Linked DNA regions of Gemmatirosa kalamazoonensis. The protein of the gene in region 2 interacts with the protein of the main gene of each other region in a pairwise test. Links are inferred from orthologs where the notes say so. Each region holds a gene or a part of one and is shown on either strand. Other genes may lie near its edges. The genes, in order: mobA and J421_RS19815.

What was found.
Region 1: the proteins of J421_RS19815 (region 2) and mobA interact in binary tests that used the Escherichia coli proteins (3 or more experiments, as listed by UniProt). The link is inferred for Gemmatirosa kalamazoonensis from one-to-one orthologs.

The regions. Positions count from the first base shown.
Region 1 is NZ_CP007130.1:5,521-15,428, forward strand. Bases 4,472-7,299 are described here. They hold mobA (molybdenum cofactor guanylyltransferase), read right to left. Parts: upstream 6,281-7,299; coding sequence 5,663-6,280; downstream 4,472-5,662. Other genes in these bases: J421_RS28005 (DUF7009 family protein), read right to left, coding at 4,472-4,780; fdhD (formate dehydrogenase accessory sulfurtransferase FdhD), read right to left, coding at 4,777-5,655; J421_RS28020 (sialidase family protein), read right to left, coding at 6,283-7,299. In the rest of the region: J421_RS27980 (AMP-binding protein), read left to right, coding at 1-259; J421_RS27985 (RidA family protein), read left to right, coding at 256-666; J421_RS27990 (amidohydrolase family protein), read left to right, coding at 668-1,552; J421_RS27995 (hypothetical protein), read left to right, coding at 1,619-2,107; J421_RS28000 (FdhF/YdeP family oxidoreductase), read right to left, coding at 2,127-4,409; more of J421_RS28005, read right to left, coding at 4,406-4,471; more of J421_RS28020, read right to left, coding at 7,300-7,566; J421_RS28025 (pyridoxal phosphate-dependent decarboxylase family protein), read left to right, coding at 7,645-9,084; topA (type I DNA topoisomerase), read right to left, coding at 9,051-9,908. UniProt on the Escherichia coli protein: Transfers a GMP moiety from GTP to Mo-molybdopterin (Mo-MPT) cofactor (Moco or molybdenum cofactor) to form Mo-molybdopterin guanine dinucleotide (Mo-MGD) cofactor.
Region 2 is NZ_CP007128.1:4,543,059-4,553,137, reverse strand. The notes cover bases 4,609-7,607. They hold J421_RS19815 (molybdopterin molybdotransferase MoeA), read right to left. Parts: upstream 6,770-7,607; coding sequence 5,447-6,769; downstream 4,609-5,446. Other genes in these bases: dacB (D-alanyl-D-alanine carboxypeptidase/D-alanyl-D-alanine endopeptidase), read right to left, coding at 6,766-7,607; J421_RS19820 (class I SAM-dependent methyltransferase), read right to left, coding at 4,779-5,450. Outside these bases: J421_RS19840 (RagB/SusD family nutrient uptake outer membrane protein), read left to right, coding at 1-355; J421_RS19835 (electron transfer flavoprotein subunit beta/FixA family protein), read left to right, coding at 593-1,345; J421_RS19830 (electron transfer flavoprotein subunit alpha/FixB family protein), read left to right, coding at 1,345-2,334; J421_RS19825 ((Fe-S)-binding protein), read left to right, coding at 2,452-4,539; more of dacB, read right to left, coding at 7,608-8,325; J421_RS19805 (6-pyruvoyl trahydropterin synthase family protein), read right to left, coding at 8,484-8,891; J421_RS19800 (BON domain-containing protein), read right to left, coding at 8,999-9,520; J421_RS19795 (outer membrane beta-barrel protein), read right to left, coding at 9,564-10,079. UniProt on the Escherichia coli protein: Catalyzes the insertion of molybdate into adenylated molybdopterin with the concomitant release of AMP.

The DNA.
Region 1 (9,908 bases), on a different replicon or contig from region 2:
CGAGCATCCCGCGGTGGCGGAGTGCGCGGTGATCGGCGTGCCCGACGAGGAGCGCGGGCACATCGTGAAGGCGGTCGTCGTGCTGCGCGGCGCGCACGACGCGGGCGCGGCGATGGCGGCGGAGCTGCAAGAGTTCGTGAAGGCGCGCATCGCGCCGTACAAGTATCCGCGCGCGGTGGAGTTCGCGCACTCGCTGCCGCGCACGTCCACCGGCAAGCTGCAGCGCTACCGGCTGCGGGGAGGGGAGCCGCGCGCATGACGGGGTCCGATTCCGTACCGCTCCGCCCACGCGACTGGGCGGCGCCGCGCGGCTACACCGACGGGATCGTGGCGAGCGGCCGGCTGGTGGTGCTCGCCGGACAGATCGGCTGGAACCCACAGACCGCCGCGTTCGAGACGGACGACTTCGCGACGCAGGTGCGGCAGGCGCTGGCGAACGTCGCGCGCCTGCTCGACGAGGCGGGCGCGCAGCCGCGCCATCTCGTGCGTCTCACCTGGTTCGTCACCGACCGCGCCGCGTTTCTCGCGTCGCGCCGCGACGTCGGGGCGGCCTACCGCGAGCTGTTCGGCCTGCACTACCCACCGATGTCGGTGCTGTTCGTGTCGTCGCTCGTCGAGGAGCGCGCGAAGGTCGAGATCGAGGCGACGGCCGTTCTTCCCGATTGAAGTGATCGACGGCATCCGCGTCACCGACTGCCACATCCACATCCACCCGTGGCGCGAGCTGCGCGACGACGTGCTGGAGGTGCTGCGCCGCGGGCAGGACTTCGAGCGGCTCGTGGAGGTCATGTACGACCCGCGGCTGCTGCTCGAGATCATGGACGCCGAGGGGATCGACCGCGTGGGGCTCGTGAACTATCCCGCGCCGGAGGTGATGGGCACCGACCTGCGCACGATCCTGCACGCGGCGCGGTACGCCGAGTCGGCGCCAGACCGCATGATGTGGTACGGCGGCGTACACCCGCGCCACACCACCGATCCCGCGGGCGACGTCGACCGGCTGGTCGAGATGGGCATGCGGATGCTGAAGGTGCACCCGAACCATCAGGCGCTCCCGGCGAACGCCTACGCCGACGGGCTCGACGCGCAGGCCGAGATCTACCGCCGCTGCGAGGCGTTAGGCATCCCGGTGCTGATCCACACCGGCACGAGCGTGTTCCCGCGCGCGCGGTGCAAGTACGGCAACCCGCTCGAGATCGACGACGTCGCGATCGACTTCCCGGATCTCCGCATCGTGCTCGCGCACGGCGGCCGTCCGTTCTGGATGCGCGAGGCGTTCTTCGTGCTGCGGCGGCACGCGAACGTGTGGTTCGACCTCTCCGGCATCCCGCCGAAGCTGCTCCCCGAGTGGTTCCCGAAGCTCGCGGAGCTGGAGCACAAGCTGCTCTGGGGGAGCGACTGGCCGAGCCCCGGCGTGACCGGCATGCGGCGCAACGTCGACCAGTTCCTCGCGCTGCCCTACGCGGCGTCGCTCAAGCGCGCGGCGCTGGAGACGAATCCGGAACGGCTGCTTCCGCCGCTGCCTCTGACGGGCGGCCTCGGGTCGCGGTAAGTTCGCGGTCCCACCCGACATCCGGGCGCGGACCGCCGTCCCACGAGATGCACCTCGGAGGGAAGCATGCGCCGCCTCACGCACCTAGCCGTATTCTGCCTCGTCGCCGCCGTCGCCTGCGCGAAGAAGGACACCGCCGCGAACTCGACCGCCGCCGACACGACCACGCCCGCTGCGGTGGCCGCCCCCACGCCTCCGCCCCCGGCGCCGCTCACGCTCGCCGACGTCGCCGGGAAGTGGAACATGCGCGCCGTGCCCGACAGCGGCGACACCACCGCGACCACCTACGTGATGACGGCGACCGCCGACTCCACGTGGACGCTGCAGTTCCCGAACGGCCTGAAGGTCCCCGTGAAGGCCATGGCGTCCGGCGACAGCATCACCGTGCACGCGGGACCGTACGCGAGCGTGCGCCGCAAGGGCATGCAGGTCACCACCGACGGCGCGTTCCGGCGGCAGGGCGACCGCCTCACCGGAACGTCCACCGCGCACTACAAGACGACGCGTCCCGACTCCGTGCTGCACCTGCGCGTCGAGGGAACGAAGGCGCCGTGAGGCCTGGCGCGCCGGCGCGTCACCGCGCGCCGGCGCTCGCCGGCTCGACGCGAACGGGCACCGACTTCGAGATCGGTGTGTTGCTCCGCTCCGCCGTGCGCTCCACCGGCACGAGCACGTTCGTCTCCGGGAAGTACGCCGCCACGCAGCCGGCGGGGATGTCGTAGGGCACCACGCGGAACCGCCGCGCGCGCCGCACGCGCCCCTCGCAGGTGCTCGTGACGTCCACCGCCGCGCCTGCCGCGAGCCCGCGCGCGCGCATGTCGTCGACGTGCATGAACAGCACTCGGCGCCCGCCGCGGATGCCGCGGTAGCGATCGTTCGGCGCGTAGACCGTGGTGTTGAACTGGTCGTGGCTGCGCACCGTCGTCAGCAGCAGCTCGTCGGGCGCGAGCTCGATCCGCGGCAGCGCGTGCGTCGTGAAGTGCGCGCGTCCGGTCGCCGTGACGAACCGCCGCTCGCGCGCCGCGTTGGGCAGATGGAACCCGCCGTCCTGCCGCACGCGCACGTTGTAGTCCGCGAACCCCGGGATCACGCGCTCGATCGCGTCGCGCACGCGATCGTGGTCGGCGGCCATGCCCTCCCAGTCGACCGTGGTCCGCGTGCCCAGCACGGCGCGCGCGAGCCGCGCGACGATCGCCGGCTCGCTCAGCAGGTGCGGCGACGCGGGGTCCAGCGTGCCGCGCGACATCTGCACGACGCCCATCGAGTTCTCGGTGCTCACGAACCGGTCCCCGTCGCGCTCCGACCGGCCGAGGCACGGCAGCAGCAGCGCGCGCCTGCCGGCGACGAGGTGCGCGCGGTTCGGCTTCGTCGCGACGTGCACCGTGAGCCGGCAGCGGCGGAGCGCCTGCGCCACGTACTCGGTGTCCGGCGTCGCCTGCAGGAAGTTGCCGCCCATCGCGACGAGCACCTTCACGCGGCCGGCGTGCATGGCGTGGATCGTGTCCACGGTGTCGAGCCCCGCGGAGCGCGGCGGCGTGAAGCCGAACTCCCTGCCTAACGCGTCGAGGAACGCCGCGCGTGGCCACGCCGTGATGCCGACCGTGCGGTCTCCCTGCACGTTGCTGTGGCCGCGCACCGGACAGAGCCCCGCGCCCGGCACGCCGATCTGCCCGCGCAGCAGGTGCAGGTTCACGATCTCCTGGATGTTCGCCACCGCGTGCACGTGCTGCGTGAGCCCCATCCCCCAGCACGTGATGGTGCGGCGCGAGCGCGCGAACACGTCGGCCGCGCGCTCGATGTCGCCGCGCGGCACGCCGCCCGCCTCCACGATCGCGTCCCACGGCGTGTCGCGGATCGCCTCGACGTACGCGTCGAAGCCGTGCGTGTGCTCCGCGACGAACGCCTGGTCGATCGCGCCACGATCGAGCACCGCCTTGCCGATCCCCTGCAGCACCGCCACGTCGCCGCCCACGCGCACGCGCAGGTGGAAGTCGGCGAGCGGCGTGCCGCGGCCGAGCAGGTCGCGCACGTCCTGCGGGTGCTTGAACCGCTTCAGCCCCGTCTCCACGAGCGGGTTGATCGCGACGATCGTCGCGCCGCGCCGCTTCGCCTGCTCCAGCGTGGCGAGCATGCGCGGGTGATTCGTCCCCGGATTCTGCCCGACGATGAAGATCGCGTCGGCGCGCGCGAAGTCCTCGAGCGTGACGGTGCCCTTGCCAACGCCGATCGTCTCACCGAGCGCGGCGCCGCTCGACTCGTGGCACATGTTCGAGCAGTCGGGCAGGTTGTTCGTCCCGAACTGCCGCGCGAACAGCTGCCACAGGAATGCGGCCTCGTTGCTCGTCCGGCCGGACGTGTAGAACGCGGCCTCGTCGGGCGACGCGAGCGCGTGCAGCTCCCCGGCGACGATCGCGAACGCGTCGTCCCAGCTCACGCGCTCGTAGCGATCGGCGCCCTCGCGCAGCAGCATCGGCTCGGTGAGCCGTCCCAGCTCGCCGAGCCAGTGGTCGCTGTGGTCGGAGAGCTCGGACACCGTGTAGCGCGCGAGCACCTCCGGCGTCGCGCGGCGCGTCGTCGCCTCCCACGCGACGGCTTTCGCGCCGTTCTCACAGAACTCGGCCACGTGGCGCGGCCCGTCGGGATCGGGCCACGCGCACGACTGGCAGTCGAAGCCGCCCTTCTGGTTCACGCGGCGGAGCGTCCGCACCGCGCGTGCGGTGCCCATCTCGTCGCGCGCGTAGCGCAGGCTCACGGTGATGCCGGGCAGCCCCGCCGCGACGTCGGCGGGCGCGCCGACGCGGATGGCGTCGAGATCCTCCTCCGGTGGCTGCGCGCGGACGCCGCGGTCGTCGGTCATCCGTACGTCGCCGCGGCGGGATTCGGGAAGACGTCGGCGTCCTCGCTCGGCCGATGCAGGCACGCGAAGTCCTTCTCCACCGCGATGCGCAGCGGCTCCGCGGATCCGTTGGGCTGCTCCACCTCGATGCCCTCGTCGTCGCTCGTGATCCAGCGGCGCGCGGCGGCGTCGGGCAGCGCGACCCGTAGGCGGCAGCCGTCGAGGTCCGCGCGCGCGGCGTCGAGCCCCTCGCGCACCTCGACCGCGTAGTGCAGCGCGACCCCGGGGGCGAACGCGACTTCCTCTTCCACCCGGCCGGACTCGTCGAGCAGGGCGATCTCGCGCTGTGTCAGGCGCACGCGCAGCGTGTTCCCCTTGATGCGGAGCTTCATGGGAGTGACATGGCTGAGGATCCGACGACGGCGCCGCGCACCCGGCCGGCGCCCGCGTAGACGTTGAAGCGGCCGTCGCGCACGAAGCCCAACAGCGTTAGGCCGCTCTCCGAGGCGAGCGATACGGCGAGGCTCGACGGCGCGCCGACCGCGGCGAGCACCGGCACGCCGGCCATCACCGCCTTCAGCACGAGCTCGAAGCTCGCGCGCCCGCTCACGAGCAGCACGCGGTCGCGCGCCGGGAGCCGCCCGGCGAGCAGCTCGGCGCCGACCACCTTGTCGACCGCGTTGTGCCGCCCGACGTCCTCGCGCAGCGTGAGCAGCGTGCCGTCGGCGGCGAACAGCGCGGCCGCGTGCAGACCGCCGGTGCGCGCGAACACCGCCTGCGCGTCGCGCAGCGCCGCCGGCAACCGGTGCACGACGGCGGCATCGACGCCGGGCTCGCCCGCCGCGAGCGGCCACGTGGGGATCGGGCGCAGCGCGTCGATCGACGTCTTGCCGCACACGCCGCACGCCGACGTGGTGACGACGTGTCGGTCGAGCCGCGACAGGTCGGGGGCGCCGCCGAGCGTGACGCGGATCGCGTTAGGCACGGGACGCGACACCGGGCCGCAGCGTCGCACGTCGAGCACCTCGGCGCGGCCGCGCACGACGCCCTCGCCGACGAGGAAGCCCACCGCGAGCTCGGCGTCCTCGAGGTCGCCGCCGGGCGTACGCATGGTCACCGAGAGCGTGCGCGGCGGGCCGGCCGCGTGGCGCCCGAGCTGCACGCGGATCTCGAGCGGCTCCTCCACGGCGAGCACGTCCAGCTCCTCCCGCCGCTCGTCGCCGCGGACGCGGTCGATCGGCACCTCGATCACGCGCTCCTGCCTCATGAGTGAACTATACGATGCGCCCCTCGTCGCGGGAGAGCGACTCGGCGGCGGCGAGGTCCTCGGGGGTGTTCACGCTCAGCAGCAGGACGGCGGGATCGCCGTGGCGCGCCACCTCGTCGGCGTCGAGCCACGCCGTGCGCACGGACTCGGCCAGCGCCCGGGCGCGCCGCTCCCCTGCGTCGAGCAGCCGCTCGGCGGCGCCGAGACAGGCGCGCGTGTAGAGCGCGCACAGCGGCTCCGCCCCGTCCGGGCCGCGCGGCACCACGGCGTCGACGTCGGCGCGCTCGCGGTCGCGCAGCTCGCGCAGCAACGCCGATGTGACGAACGGCATGTCCCACGCGACGACGAGCGCCGCGTCGGGGGCGTGCGTCAGCGCGGTGTGCAGCCCGCCGAGCGCGCCGAGCGCGGGGCGGACGTCGCGCACCACGCGCACGTCGGGAAGCCACGCGCGCGCGTCCTCGTCGTTCGCGACGAGCAGCAGCTCGTCGCACGCCGGACGCAGCGCGCGCGCGATGCGATCGACGATCCGCTCGCCGCCGACGCGTGCGAGCCCCTTCGGCGCGCCGCCGAAGCGCGTCGCGCGACCGCCGGCGAGGATCACGCCCGTGACCGGTCGAGCGAGCACGCTCAGCGCTCCGGCACGCGGAAGCGCACCGAGCGCAGACGGAAGATCCCGTCGCGCGCGTCGGGCCACACCGCGACGAACTCGCTCGCGCCGACCGCCGCGAGCCCGTGATACTCGCCGCCCGACGGGAACCGATCCACCACGCCGGCGCCGCTCGCCGCCGCCGTCGGGCACGACGCGGCGCTCGACAACCGCTGCGCCGGCAGGAACGTCGCGCCGCCGTCGCGCGACGCCGTGCCGTAGAGGTGCCAGCAGCGCCCCGTCGCGTCGTCGCGCGCGTCCACCCACGTCACCGCGAGCACGCCGCTCGCGCTCACCGCCATCGTCGGCGTCTTCGCCCACGCCGAGTCGGCGCCGCCGTCGATGCGACGCACGGGCGTCCAGCGCTCGCCGCGGTCGTCGGAGCGCGCGAACAGCACGCCGTGGTTGCCGTTCGCCTCGCAGGTGAAGAACAGCCGCTCCGGCACCGCGTCGCGCCGCGGCGACGCGGCGAGCGACGGCCACGCCGTGTTGCGCGTGCGCGAGCACGACTCGGCGATCAGCAGCGGCTCGGTGAACGTCGCGCCGGAGTCACCGGAGACGACGAGCCACGCGCGTCGCCGCTCCAGCCGCCGCCCGCTCGCGTCGCCGTGGTCGATCGTGCCGACGACGAGCGCGCCGTCCGCGAGCACGAGCGGCGTGATGGCCTCCTGCTCGACGTTCGTGAGCACGAGCCGACACCGCTCGACGAACGTGCGGCCGCCATCGGTGGACCGCGCGACGTACACCGCGGGACGCGGCCGCCGTCCCGGATCGCGCCGTCGCGCGGAGCCGACGAGGTACACGGTCTCGCCGCGTGCCGCGAGCATCGCGTGATCGAACCATCCCGGCACGGCGAGGCTCGGCGCGCTCCACGTCCGGCCGTCGTCGGCCGAGCGGCGCACGACCGTTAGGCTGTCGGCGCCGTACGACAGCAGCGCCGATCCGTCGCCGGTTGCCGCCGTCCACGCGTCGCCGCACCCCGTCGGGCCGCTCAGCCCCAACCGCGTCACGGTCCACGATCGCCCGCCGTCGGTGCTCGCCAGCGCCATGCAGTCCATGCTCCCGTCGTCCGCGGAGAGCGGCACCATCGCACCCACGACCAGTCGACGCGGGTCGCTCGGCGCGGTCGAGAGATGCGGCTCGACGACCGGGTACGCGAGCGGCGGTCCCACCGGCCGGTCCGGCTCGACGACGAGCTGCGCGCGAGCGGCACGCGCGTGGGCGAGCACCGCGAGCGGCACGAGAGCGATGAGGTGTATGCGCATACGTTCGTGAGACGCCGTGAGCTAGACTGTGGTTCGAAGCCTATCGCGCGCGCCCCCCGAACGCCTTCACCACCGCGCATGACCCCCGAAGAGTTCCGCGCCGAGGCGCACCGGCTCGTCGACTTCATCGCCGACTACCGCCGCGACGTCGAGCGCCACCCCGTGATGGCGCAGGTCGCGCCGGGCGACGTGCGCCGCGCGCTCCCCGCCGAGCCGCCGGAGCGCGGGGAGCCGTTCGACGCGATCCTGCGCGACGTCGAGCGCGTGATCGTGCCGGGACTCTCGCACTGGCAGCACCCGCGCTTCTTCGGCTACTTCCCGTCGAACGGCCTGCTCGCCAGCGTGCTCGGCGACTTCCTGAGCACGGGGCTCGGCGTGCTCGGGCTCTCGTGGCAGTCGAGTCCCGCGCTCACGGAGCTCGAGGAGGTCGCGTGCAACTGGGCGCGCCGGATGTTAGGCCTCTCCGACGCGTGGAGCGGCGTGATCCAGGACACCGCGTCGACGAGCACGCTCGTGGCGCTGCTCTGCGCGCGCGAGCGCGCGTCCGACTTCTCCGAGGCGCGCGGCGGGCTGCAGGAGACGGGCGCCGCGCCGCTCGTCGTGTACTTCTCCGAGCAGGCGCATAGCTCGGTGCAGAAGGCCGCGCTGCTCGCCGGCTTCGGGCGAGCGCATCTGCGTCTGATACCATGCGACGCCGCGTACGCCATGCGACCCGACGCGCTGGCCGAGGCGATGGCGCGCGACGTCGCGGCCGGGATGCGCCCATGCGCGGTCGTCGCGACGACGGGCACGACCACCACCACCGCGCTCGACCCGCTCGCGCCGATCGCCGCCGTCGCGCGCGCGCACGGCGTGTGGCTGCACGTCGACGCGGCGATGGCCGGGTCGGCGATGATCCTGCCCGAGTGCCGCTGGATGTGGGACGGGGTGGAGAGCGCCGACTCGCTCATCGTCAATGCGCACAAGTGGCTCGGCGCGGCGTTCGACTGCACGCTGTACTTCGTGCGCGACCCGCAGCACCTCGTGCGCGTGATGTCGACGAACCCGAGCTACCTGCGCTCCTCGGCCGACGCGGAGGTGAAGAACTTCCGCGACTGGGGGATTCCGTTAGGCCGCCGCTTCCGCGCGCTGAAGCTGTGGTGCCTCGTGCGCGAGCAGGGAGTGGAAGGGCTGCGGGCTCGCCTGCGCCGTGACCTCGAGAACGCGCGGTGGCTGGAGGCGCAGGTGCGCGCGGACCGCGACTGGCGCGTGCTCGCCCCGGCCCCGCTGCAGACGCTGTGCGTGCGCCACGCGCCCGCGGGCCTCGACGGCGACGCGCTCGACCGGCACACGCTGGCGTGGGTCGAGCGCGTCAACCGCTCCGGCGAGGCGTACCTCACGCCGGCCATGCTCGACGGGCGGTGGATGGTGCGCGTGTCGATCGGCGCGTACCCGACGGAGCGTGCGCACGTGGACGCGTTGTGGACGGCGATGCGCGCCGCCGCTCACGCCACCGACGAGACCCAGGCCGCCTCGTAGTCGCACGTCGGGTGCTTCGCGCACCGCCACACCGCCTCCGCGGGTACGGCCGTCGCGTCCGGCGTGACCCACCGCTCGAGCACCACGCCGCCGCACTTCGGGCACCCCGCCTTCCGCCGCCGCGCGCCGACGGGGAGGCGGAACCGGCACTTGCGGTCCTCGCACGCGTAGAACGGCGCGCCCGCCGCCGGATCGTCGGGCGTGAGGATCCCGAGCTTCGCCGCGCCGCACTTCGGGCACGTCTTGTCCGTCGCCTCGCGCCGGAGCGCCGCCTTCTTCGATCCCGCCGTTCGCGCTGCCGCTTTCGATGCCGCCTTCTTCGATTCCGCCGTTCCCGTCCAGTCGGCATACGTGCACGGATCGGGGTCCGCCCCGTACCGCACGCATCCCCAGAACGGCGCCTTCTTGCCGATCTTCTTCTCGATGAGCGCCGAGCCGCACGTGGGGCACGCGCCGGGGCGCACCTTCGCGCGCACGTCGCGCGTCATGCGGCACGCGGGACACGCGAGGAAGCTCCCCTTGCCGGTCTTGCGCGCGATCTTGCGGTAGTTCGCCTCGCCGCATCGGTCGCAGCGCGTCGTCGTCTCCTCGCCGCGCCCGCCGCCGGTGCCATCGGCGCGCCCGCGCGCGCGCAGCCCGTGGGCGGCGCGGTACTCGGCGCCTAACGCGTGCGCCCGCCGCATCGCCTCGCGGAACGCGTCGTACCACGCGCGCAGGTACGTCGGGCGCGTCGCGTCGCCGCGCTCGATCGCGTCGAGCTGGCCCTCCATGTCGGCCGTGTAGCGCTCCGTGACGAGCTCCGGAAACGCGTGCGACAGCAGACC
Region 2 (10,079 bases):
CCCGATCGCGTCGGGCATCGAGGCGCAGCTCATCCTCGCCGAGGCGACCGGCGGCACGCAGGGCGTCGCGATCCTCAACAGCCTCCGCGCGCGCAGCGGCATCGGGCTCCCCGCGCTGACCGCCGCGGAGGTCGCGGACTTCCAGGGGACGCTCTACTCCGAGCGCGCCCGCGAGCTGTTCCTCCAGGGCAACCACTGGTTCGACGTGCGCCGCTTCAACGCGCCGCTCGTGCCGGCGCCGGGCGCGACGTATCCGGCGGGCGGCGCGATCGCGAAGGCGGGCACGTACGGCAGCGAGCGGTGCTGGCCGCTGCCCGACGTGGAGCGGGCCGCGAACCCGAATCTGGGGAGCTGACGCGCTGGTAAAGGCCGCGCTCGTGAGGCGGCGCTCGTGAGGCGGCGCTGGTGACGCGGCGCTGGTGAGGCGGCGCTGGAATGGCGGCTCTGGACCCGCGCGGTATCAGGGCCGCCGTTCCAGCGCCGCTTTTTCAGCGCCGAGGTTCAGCGCCGCCTCATCAGGGTTGAACACCGTTCGGTAACCGGCGACCTTAGAGGCGCTGTTCTCGATTCCAGCTCCCAGGGAGGGTCCGCAGTGAAGATTGCGGTGTGCATCAAGCGCGTGCCGGTGATGGAGGTCAAGTTCGCGGTCGGCAAGGACGGCGCGAGCGTCGACGAGACCGGACTGAAGTTCGATGTGAACGACTTCGACCTGTGGGCGGTGGAAGCCGCGCTGCAGCTCAACGAGAAGAATCCCGGCGGCGAGGTCACCGTCGTGTCGCTCGGCACCGACGCCGCGCAGGAGCAGATCCGCAAGGCGCTGTCGATGGGCGCCGACAAGGGCGTGCTGCTGAAGACCGACCGGATGCCCACCGACGGCCTCGCGATCGCCCAGGCACTCGCCGCGGAGCTGAGAGGCGGCGGCTACGACGTGATCTTCTTCGGCATGAAGGCGATCGACTCCGACGCGCAGACCGTCGGCCCGATGGTCGGCGAGCTGCTCGACGTCGCGTGCGTCGCCGGCGTCTCGAAGCTGGACATCGCGAACGGGAAGGGCACCGCGCAGCGCGCGGTGGAGGGCGGCGTGGAGGTCGTGGAGTTCTCGCTCCCTGCGGTGATCACCGTCGACGAGGGGCTCGCGAAGGAGCGGCTCCCCTCGCTGAAGGGCATCATGGCGGCGAAGAAGAAGCCGCTCGAGACGAAGCCCGCGCAGTTAGGCACCGCGGGCGTCACGGTGACCAAGATGGAGCTGCCCGCCGAGCGCGCGGCCGGCCGCATCGTGGGCGAGGGCGCCGCGGCGGTGCCGGAGCTCGTGCGACTTCTCCAGACCGAGGCGAAGGTGCTCTGATGGCGAACGTGTTCGCATTCGCGGAGACGCGCGGCGGTGAGCTGCGCAAGGCGGGGCTCGAGGCCGTGACCGCGGCGCGGCAGCTCGCCGACGCGACCGGCGGCGGCGAGGTGCACGCCATGGTGGCCGGCGCGCCCGGCGTCGGTGGCGTCGCGCAGAAGCTCGCCGAAGTCGGCGCCGACGTCGTGCTCGTCGTCGAGCACCCGGCCCTCGCGCGCTACGACGCCGAGACGCTCACGCGTACCGTCGCCGAGCGCGTGAAGAGCGGCGGCTATCGCGCCGCGGTGTTCAGCGCGACCGCGCAGGGCAAGGAGCTCGCGCCGCGCGTCGCGGCACGCCTCGGGGCGCCGCTCGCCGCCGACGCCACGAGCGTTTCCGCCGAGGGGGGCGCGATCGTCGTGAAGCACCCGATGTACACGGGCAAGGTGATCGGCACGCTGTCGATCGCCGCATCGCCCGCGCTGGTGAGCGTGCGACTCGGCGCGATCACGCCGGCGCCTAACGCGAAGGCGGGCCGCGTGGAGGCCGTGCAGGCCGTCGGCGACCCCGCGCAGTCGAAGGCGCGCGTCGTCGAGCTGCGCGAGGGGAGCAAGGGGAAGGTCGACCTCGGCGAGGCGCCGGTGATCGTCTCCGGCGGGCGCGGACTGAAGGCGGCGGAGAACTTCAAGCTCGTCGAGGATCTCGCCGACGCGTTCGGCAACGCCGCCGTCGGTGCGACGCGCGCCGTCACCGACGAGGGATGGCGGCCGCACTCCGAGCAGATCGGCCAGACGGGGCGCGTGGTGAGCCCGCAGCTCTACGTCGCCGTCGGCATCTCCGGCGCCATCCAGCACCTCGCCGGCATGCGCACCGCGAAGACGATCGTCGCGATCAACAAGGACAAGGATGCGCCGATCTTCAAGATCGCCGACTACGGCATCGTCGGCGACGTGTTCGACGTGGTGCCGGCGCTGACGCAAGCGGTGAGGGCGGCGAAGCAGCACGGGTGAACCATTCTTTGACAGGATGAACAGGATGGACAGGATGAACACCGACAAGAGAGCCTTTGTGGTTGGTGTCCATCCTGTCCGTCCTGTTCATCCTGTCCACAACAACGAGGTCCCGTCTTGACGATCGCCAACGCCGTCTTCCTCGCGATTCTGGTCCTCGCCGCCGCGTTCTTCGCCTACAACGCGCAGCGGCTGTACGGCTACATGACGGCGGTCGGCAAGCCGGAGCCGCGCGGCGACGACGTGTCGGCTCGGCTCTGGAACCTCGTCTCGATCGGCTTCGGCCAGAGCAAGATCCTGCGCGATCCGGCCGCGGGGTTCATGCACGCGTCGGTCTTCTGGGGCTTCTGCGTCATCACCATCGGCACGATCGAGATCCTGATCCAGGGCATCTCGAGCGGGTTCACGTACCAGCGGTTCCTGCCGTCGCCGATCTACGGCGTGTACGGGCTGTCGCAGGAGCTCTTCGCGTTGCTCGTGCTGGGCGCGGTGTCGTGGCTGATCTACCGCCGGCTCGTGCTGAAGCCGAAGCGGCTGCAGGGCGACGAGGTGCATCGGTGGGAGGCGGTCGCGATCCTGTGCTGGATCGGGCTGCTCATGGTGACGCTGCTGCTGAACGGCGCCACGGAGTCGATCTACGCGCCGGACGAGGTGAACGGCGCGCGTCTCCTCTCGCGCGGCCTCGGCGCGGCGCTCGGCTTCATGTCGCCGGACTCGGCGCGCACGCTCCACACGGTGAGCTGGTGGACGCACGCGATCCTGGTGCTCGGCTTCCTGAACTACCTGCCGTACTCGAAGCACCTGCACGTCATCGTCTCGCTGCCGAACACGTTCCTGTCGAACACGAGCGGCCCGTGGCCGAAGGTCATGCGGCCGATGGACCTCGAGGACGAGAACGCGGAGCAGTTCGGCGCGAGCGACGTCGAGCACCTGACGTGGAAGAACCTGCTCGACGGGTACGCGTGCACCGAGTGCGGCCGCTGCACCGCGGCGTGCCCGGCGAACATCACCGGCAAGGTGCTCTCGCCGCGCAAGATCGTCGTCAACACGCGGCAGCGGCTCATGGAGAAGGCGCCGCTCGTCGTCGGCGACGTCGGCGAGTTCCGCAACCCGCACCTCGTGCACCACGAGGGCGCCGACGCGGGCACGGCCACGCCGACCGCGGCGCTCGAGAACCGCCTCCTCGACAACTACATCACCGAGGAGGAGCTGTGGGCGTGCACGAGCTGCCGCGCGTGCGTGCAGGAGTGTCCCGTCTCGATCGACCAGCTCGACATCATCAACGAGCTGCGGCGCGAGCTCGTGCTCACCGAGTCGCGCTTCCCCGAGGAGCTGCAGCCGGCGTTCACGTCGATGGAACGGAACGGGAGCCCGTGGGCGTTCAGCCCCGCCGCGCGCGCCGAGTGGGCCGAGGGGCTCGACATCCCGACGATGGCCGAGGCGTTCGAGCGCGGTGAGCGGCCCGAGATCCTGTTCTGGGTGGGCTGCATGGGATCGTTCGACGACCGCGCGAAAAAGATCACGGTCGCGTTCGCGCGCGTGCTGCAGGCGGCGAAGGTGAACTTCGCGATCCTCGGTCAGGAGGAGAGCTGCAACGGCGATCCGGCGCGCCGCATGGGCAACGAGTACCTGTACCAGATGCTCGCGAAGGGCGCGATCGAGACGCTCGACCGCTACGAGGTGAAGACGGTCGTCACATTCTGCCCGCACTGTTTCCACCAGATCGGCAACGAGTTCCCGCAGCTCGGCGGCAACTACGAGGTCATCCACCACACGACGTTCATCGACCGCCTGCTCACCGACGGGCGCATCCCGCTGAGCGACGAGCACGCGAGCCGGCTCACGATGGTGTACCACGACTCGTGCTACCTCGGCCGCTACAACGACGTGTACGACGCGCCCCGTGCTACGCTGCGTCGCGCGCTCCCGGTCGTGAACCTCGTCGAGCCGAAGCGCACGCGGTCGCGCGGGCTGTGCTGCGGCGCGGGCGGCGGCCGCATGTGGATGGAGGAGACGGCGGGGAAGCGCATCAACATCGAGCGCACCGAGGAGCTGCTCGCGACCGGCGCCGAGGCGATCGCGGTCGCGTGCCCGTTCTGCATGACCATGGTGACCGACGGCGTCACCGCGAAGGGCTCGGAGGTGCCGGTGCTCGACGTCTCGGAGGTGGTCGCGTCGCGGCTCGCCACGAGTTCGCCGCGCTGAGCGCGCCTCGGGGTACGCCCCTTGAAGCGAGCCCCGCCCCGGCTCGCGCCGCTCTCCGCGAGCGGCGCGAGCCGGGGCGTTAGGCGCGCCGCCTCACGACTCCTCCCGGAGAAGAAAGAAGCTCCTCGTTTTTCGGTAGCGGATCGACCGATCCGCGGATCAGTCGATCCGCTTGCCAATCACGAGGAGCTCTCCGCAGCGAGGAAGTGAGAGACGGCGCGCCGACGCGCCGACTGGACTCATCGCCGCTGCAGCGTGTAGATCCGTATCCGCTGCACGATCTCCCCGATCGGCACCGGCCGCACGTACGATCCGTCCACGCGGAAGCCCCTCGCCTGCGCGGCCTCGACGAACGCCGGCGCGGCGAGGCGCCCCGGGTCGGCGACGAGCGCGATGCCGCGCGGCGCGAGCGCGCGGTCGAGCACCGCCGCGACGAGCTCCGCGTACGGCCGCTCGTACAGCACGTCCGACGCGACGACGACGTCGTAGGTGGGCAGATCGTCGGGGAGCGCGCGCCAGTCGAGGTGACGCGCGACGACGTCGTGGCCGGCGCGCGCGAGGTTCGCGCGGGCGAACGCGAGCGCGTCGTCGTAGTAGTCGCTCACCGTGACGTCGAATCCCGCACGCGCCGCCGCGAGCGCCACCACGCCCACGCCGCACCCCAGCTCGAGCAGCGAGCAGCCGGCGCCGTGCTCCTGCAGCAGCCGCTCGCCCAACGCGATGGACGACGGCCACACGTCGGCCCAGTACGGCAGCCGCTCGTCGCGCGCGAAGTCGTCCTCGCTGATGAGGTCCTCCGCGCTGCGGGGCCGCATCACGTCGAACGTCGTGTCGCCGAGTCGTACCACGCCGTCGACGACGTCGAAGCGCGCCGCGAGATCGCGCGGCACGCCGGTGGCCGGTCCGCTCACGCCGGCGGCCGTTCCGCGTCGAGCGCGTCGTCGCCGAGGAGGATCGCGTGCAGCGTCGCGCCGGCGGGCACGTCCTGCACGCCCTCGGGCACGACGAGCAGCGCCTCGGCCCGCGCCATCGACGTGAGCAGGTTGGAGCCCTGCGGCCCCGTGAGCCGCGCGACGAGATGGCCGTCGTCGTCGTGGTCGAGCGTGACGCGCAGGAAGTGCGTGAGCGTCGCGCCCACGCGCACCGGCTCACCCACGCGCACGCTCACCGCCCGTCGGAACGCACGACGGTGCCCGCCCATGCGGCGCAGCAGCGGCCGCCCGAACAGCTCGAACGTGACGAGCGCCGAGACCGGGTTGCCGGGAAGGCCGAGCCACGGCACGCGACGGTCGCCCCAGTGCACCACGCCGAAACCGAACGGCCCGCCGGGGCGCATGCGCACGCGCCAGAAGCGCAGCTCCGCGCCTAACGCGAGCAGCGCGTCGCGCGTGTGGTCGTGAAGGCCGACCGACACGCCCCCCGACGTCACGATCGCGTCGAAGCCGCGCGCGAGCACCGTCGCGAGCAGGCTGCGCAGCGCACCCGCGTCGTCGCGCACGAAGCCGCAGTCGGTGGCGTCGGCGCCGGCCGCCCATGCGTGGGCGGTCAGCGCGTACGAGTTCGACGAGACGATGCGCCGACCCGCGAGCACGGCGTCGAACGCGTCGACGCGCGCCAGCTCGTCGCCCGAGCTCACGATCGCGACGCGCGGCCGGCGCGTGACCGGCACGCTCGCGCGTCCGACGCTCGCCAGCACGCCGATCGCCGCCGCGCCGATCGTGGTGCCGCGCTCCAGCACCGTGGCGCCGGCGCGCACGTCCTCGCCGCGCGGCCGCACGTTGCGGCGCTGCGGCCTGTCGCCGACGACGTCGCGGTCGCTCAGCACGCGCACCCGCGCTCCGTCGGCCTCCGTGTCCTCCACGCGTACCACGGCGTCGGCGCTCGCCGGCACGGGCGCGCCGGTGGAGATGCGCGCGGCGTCGCCGGCGCCTAACGACACCGCCGACGCATCGCCTCCGGCGGCGATGTCGCCGACGACGCGCAGCGTCGCCGGTCGCTCTCGCGACGCGCCGTGCACGTCCGCGACGCGCACCGCGTAGCCGTCCATCGCGGCGTTGTCCCACGGCGGCAGGTCGAGCGGCGACGCGACGTCATCGGCGAGCGCGCGGCCCAGCGCGTCCATGAGCGGCACCGACTCGGCGGGCAGCGGCTCCGCGGCGGCGACGACGGCGGCGAGCGCCTCGGCGAACGAGAGACGCGTCGGAGGTCCGTCGCCGCCGCGGGCCGTCACCGCTGCGACGCCGTGGCGGGGGCGCCCATCGCGGCGAGGCGCGCCGCGATCGCGTCCTGCACGCGCTCCACCTCGCGCGTCGGCACCGTGTAGTTGTTGCAGAGGAAGCTGAACACGAGCTGCCGGCCGTCGGCCGTCGTCACGTAGCCCGACAGCGAGCGCGCCTTGTCCACGGTGCCCGTCTTCGCGTGCACGTTGCCCTCGGCCGGCGTCCCCTTCATGCGGTTGCGGATCGTGCCGTCCACGCCGGCGATCGGCAGCGCGTCGTAGAACGCGCGGAACGCGGTGTCGGAGCGGATGGTCGTGAGCACCTTCACGAGCGTCCACGGCGTCACGTAGTCGTGCCGCGACAGGCCGCTGCCGTCGCGCACCACCGCGTCGCGCTCCGGCGTGACGCCCCATGCGCGAAGCTGCGCGTCGATCACGCGCCGCCCGCTGTCGGCCGAGCCGACGCCCGTGCGCGCGTAGCCCAACGTCCGCAGCAGGATCTCGGCGATCTGGTTCTGCGACGGCTTCTCCAGCACCGGCAGCACCTCGCGCAGCGTCGGCGAGACGAGATGGAACAGCGTGTCCGCCGGCGCGCCGTTAGGCGTCAGGCTCTTGGTGACGCGCGTGCGCGAGGATGTCGCGCGGCGCGTCGGCTCCGTGACCGACACGCCGCGCAGCGCCAGCGCCTCGTGCAGTGCCGAGAGGTACGAGCGCGTCGGATCGGGGTACGCCAGCTCGAGCGCCGCGCTGTCGTTCGGCGCGATCGTGCCCTCGATGACGTATCCGCCGGTCGCGCTGTCGGGGCGTGCCTCGACGCGCGCGCGACGGCGTCCGGTGTCGGCCGGCGCAACGGTGCGTGCCTCGATCTTCAGCGCCGGATACGCGGAGATCGGCGCCGTCCACGCCGTCGGCTCGCCGCCTGGCGCCGCGGCGCCGCGCACGACGACGCGCGTGTAGCCCTCGTTGAACAGCAATTCGTCCACGCCCGCGCCGTAGCCGTAGATCGCGTCGTCCCAGTCCCACCCGTAGCCGAGCGTGGGGCCCGGGAACAGATCGCCCTCGGCGACGATTCGACCGCGGATGCGCTTGATGCCGCGCGCCGCGAGCGAGTCGGCGACGTCACGCAGCGGGCCTAACGCGTCGCCGCGCATGTGATCGCTCACCGTGGGATCGCCGCGGCCGATCACGACGAGATCCCCGTCGAGCGTGCCGTTGGTCACCCGCCCGCGCGTCGCGAACGACGTGCGCCAGCGGTAGTCGGCGCCGAGCAGCGTGAGCGCGACGGAGCCGGTGATGATCTTCTGGTTCGACGCGGGCAGGAACAGCTTGCCGGCGTTGTGCGCGTAGAGCGTCTCGTTGCGCCCCGGGTCGACGACGAGGATGCCCCAGTGTGCGTTGGACCACTGCGGGTCGCGCACCATCGAGTCGACGTCGGCGCGGAAGCGGGCGAGTGCCGCGGTGCGGGGGTCGACCGGCGCGGGGGCGGGCGTCGGCGCCGGCGGGGGTGCGGCCGCGCGCGTGCACGCGCCGGCGAGGGTGAGGACGAGCAGCAGCGGAAGTGGACGCATGACCGCAAACTAAGCGCTGGCGGCGCTGATGAGGCGGCACTGAAGCTTCGGCGCTGTAACTGCGGCGCTGGGAACACGTGGTCTCAGCGCCGCCGTGTCAGCGCCGCCGCATCAGCGCCGCCGCATCAGCGCCGCCTGCTCAGCGCCGCCGCACGCTTCTACGGCTCATACGTCGCCGACAGCGTGCGATCTTCCGCGACCGTGACCCGCGTCACGCGCAGCGTGCCCGTCCCCAGCGCCTGGTCCAGCCGTCGCTGCACTCGCTCGCACACGTAGCGCGCGAGGTTCTCGCCGCTCGGGATCTGTCGCCCGTCCGCGAACTCCGGCACGTCGAGGTTGATGTTCGCGTGGTCGAACCGCGCGTGCACCTCCTCGTGCAGCACGCGGTCGAGCAGCCCGAGGTCGGCCACGAACCCCGTCGCTTCGTCGAGCGGGCCGCTCACCGTCACGTCGCACGCGTAGCTGTGCCCGTGATAGTTCGGCCGCGCGCACGCCCCGAACACCGCGGCGTTCTTCTCGTCGCTCCAGTCCGGCCGCCGGTAGCGATGCGCCGCCGCGAAGCTCACGCGGCGAGTCAGTGAGAAACGAGCCATGAAGAAGGGCAGGAGGGCAGGAGCGCAGGAGGGCACGAGAGGAGATGGCTCCTGCCCTCGTGCCCTCCTGCCCTCGTGCCCTAGTGGTCTTCGGCCATCTCCCCCGGCCCCGCGTCCGTGCCGCGCAGCCCCTCGGGCGTCGGCGACTCGGGCGGGATGTACGTCGTGCCGTGGGCGATCGCGTCCTGCATGTCCGTCGTGCCGAACATGCGCTCGTCGAGGTCCTCGTCGCCGCGTGCCTCGTGCACCTCGTCCGACTCCTGGGGCGGCATGTCGCCGATCAGCGTGTTCGCCGTCGTGCGCTCCATCTCCAGGTGGTCCTCGACGTCCATCGGCGTGTCGGCGCGCCGCACCGGATCGACGACGATGCCGTTCTCGACGTCCGCGGCGCCGACGAGATCCGTCACCACGTGCTCCGCGATGCGCAGCTCCGCCTCGGTGCCCACGCGCCCTTCGAGACGCACCGTGCCGTCGACCACGTCCACGGTGATGTCGTCCGGATCGATGTCGGGGTTCTCGGCCAGCCGGTCGCGCACGAGCTGCCGGAGCTCGTCGTCGTCCAGGTCGTCGATGCTGCTGAAGTCCTCGTAATCGCGCGCCATCGCTCGCTCCTGCGGTCGGACCGCGGTCGCCGGCGGTGGGGCGTCAGCGGAACAGCTGATACGTGACGCCGAGGGTGACCGCCTTGTTGTTCAGCCAGTTGCTCTTCGAGTGCGTGGACGGCAGCACCGAGGTGCTGTCGAGCGCCGGTGTCATGTAGGCATCCGGGTAGCGCAGCTGGAAGCTGTGATAGCCCAGGTCCGCGCGCAGCGCCCAGCGACCGCTCGGCACGTAGCGCATCCCGACGCCGTACGCGAACGCAAAGCGGGTGCCGAGATTGAGCCCGCCCGGGTCCGCCCCCTTCAGGTTGCTCGCCAGCCCGGCGCCGGCGTGCACCAGCGGCACGAGGCCGTGGAAGCTCTTCCCGCCCGTGAGCGCGAACGTGAATCCCACGTCGGCGAACGTCATCGGCCGCCGCTCGACGCCGAGCACCCGACGGCTCGCCGGCCGCGCCGGGTCGAGCACCGTGCGGTCGCTGATCGCCGAGCCGACGCGCGCCGTGAACGACGCAGGCCCGCCGAGGTAGATGTCGTACTGCACGCCGAAGTACGGCGCGCTCTG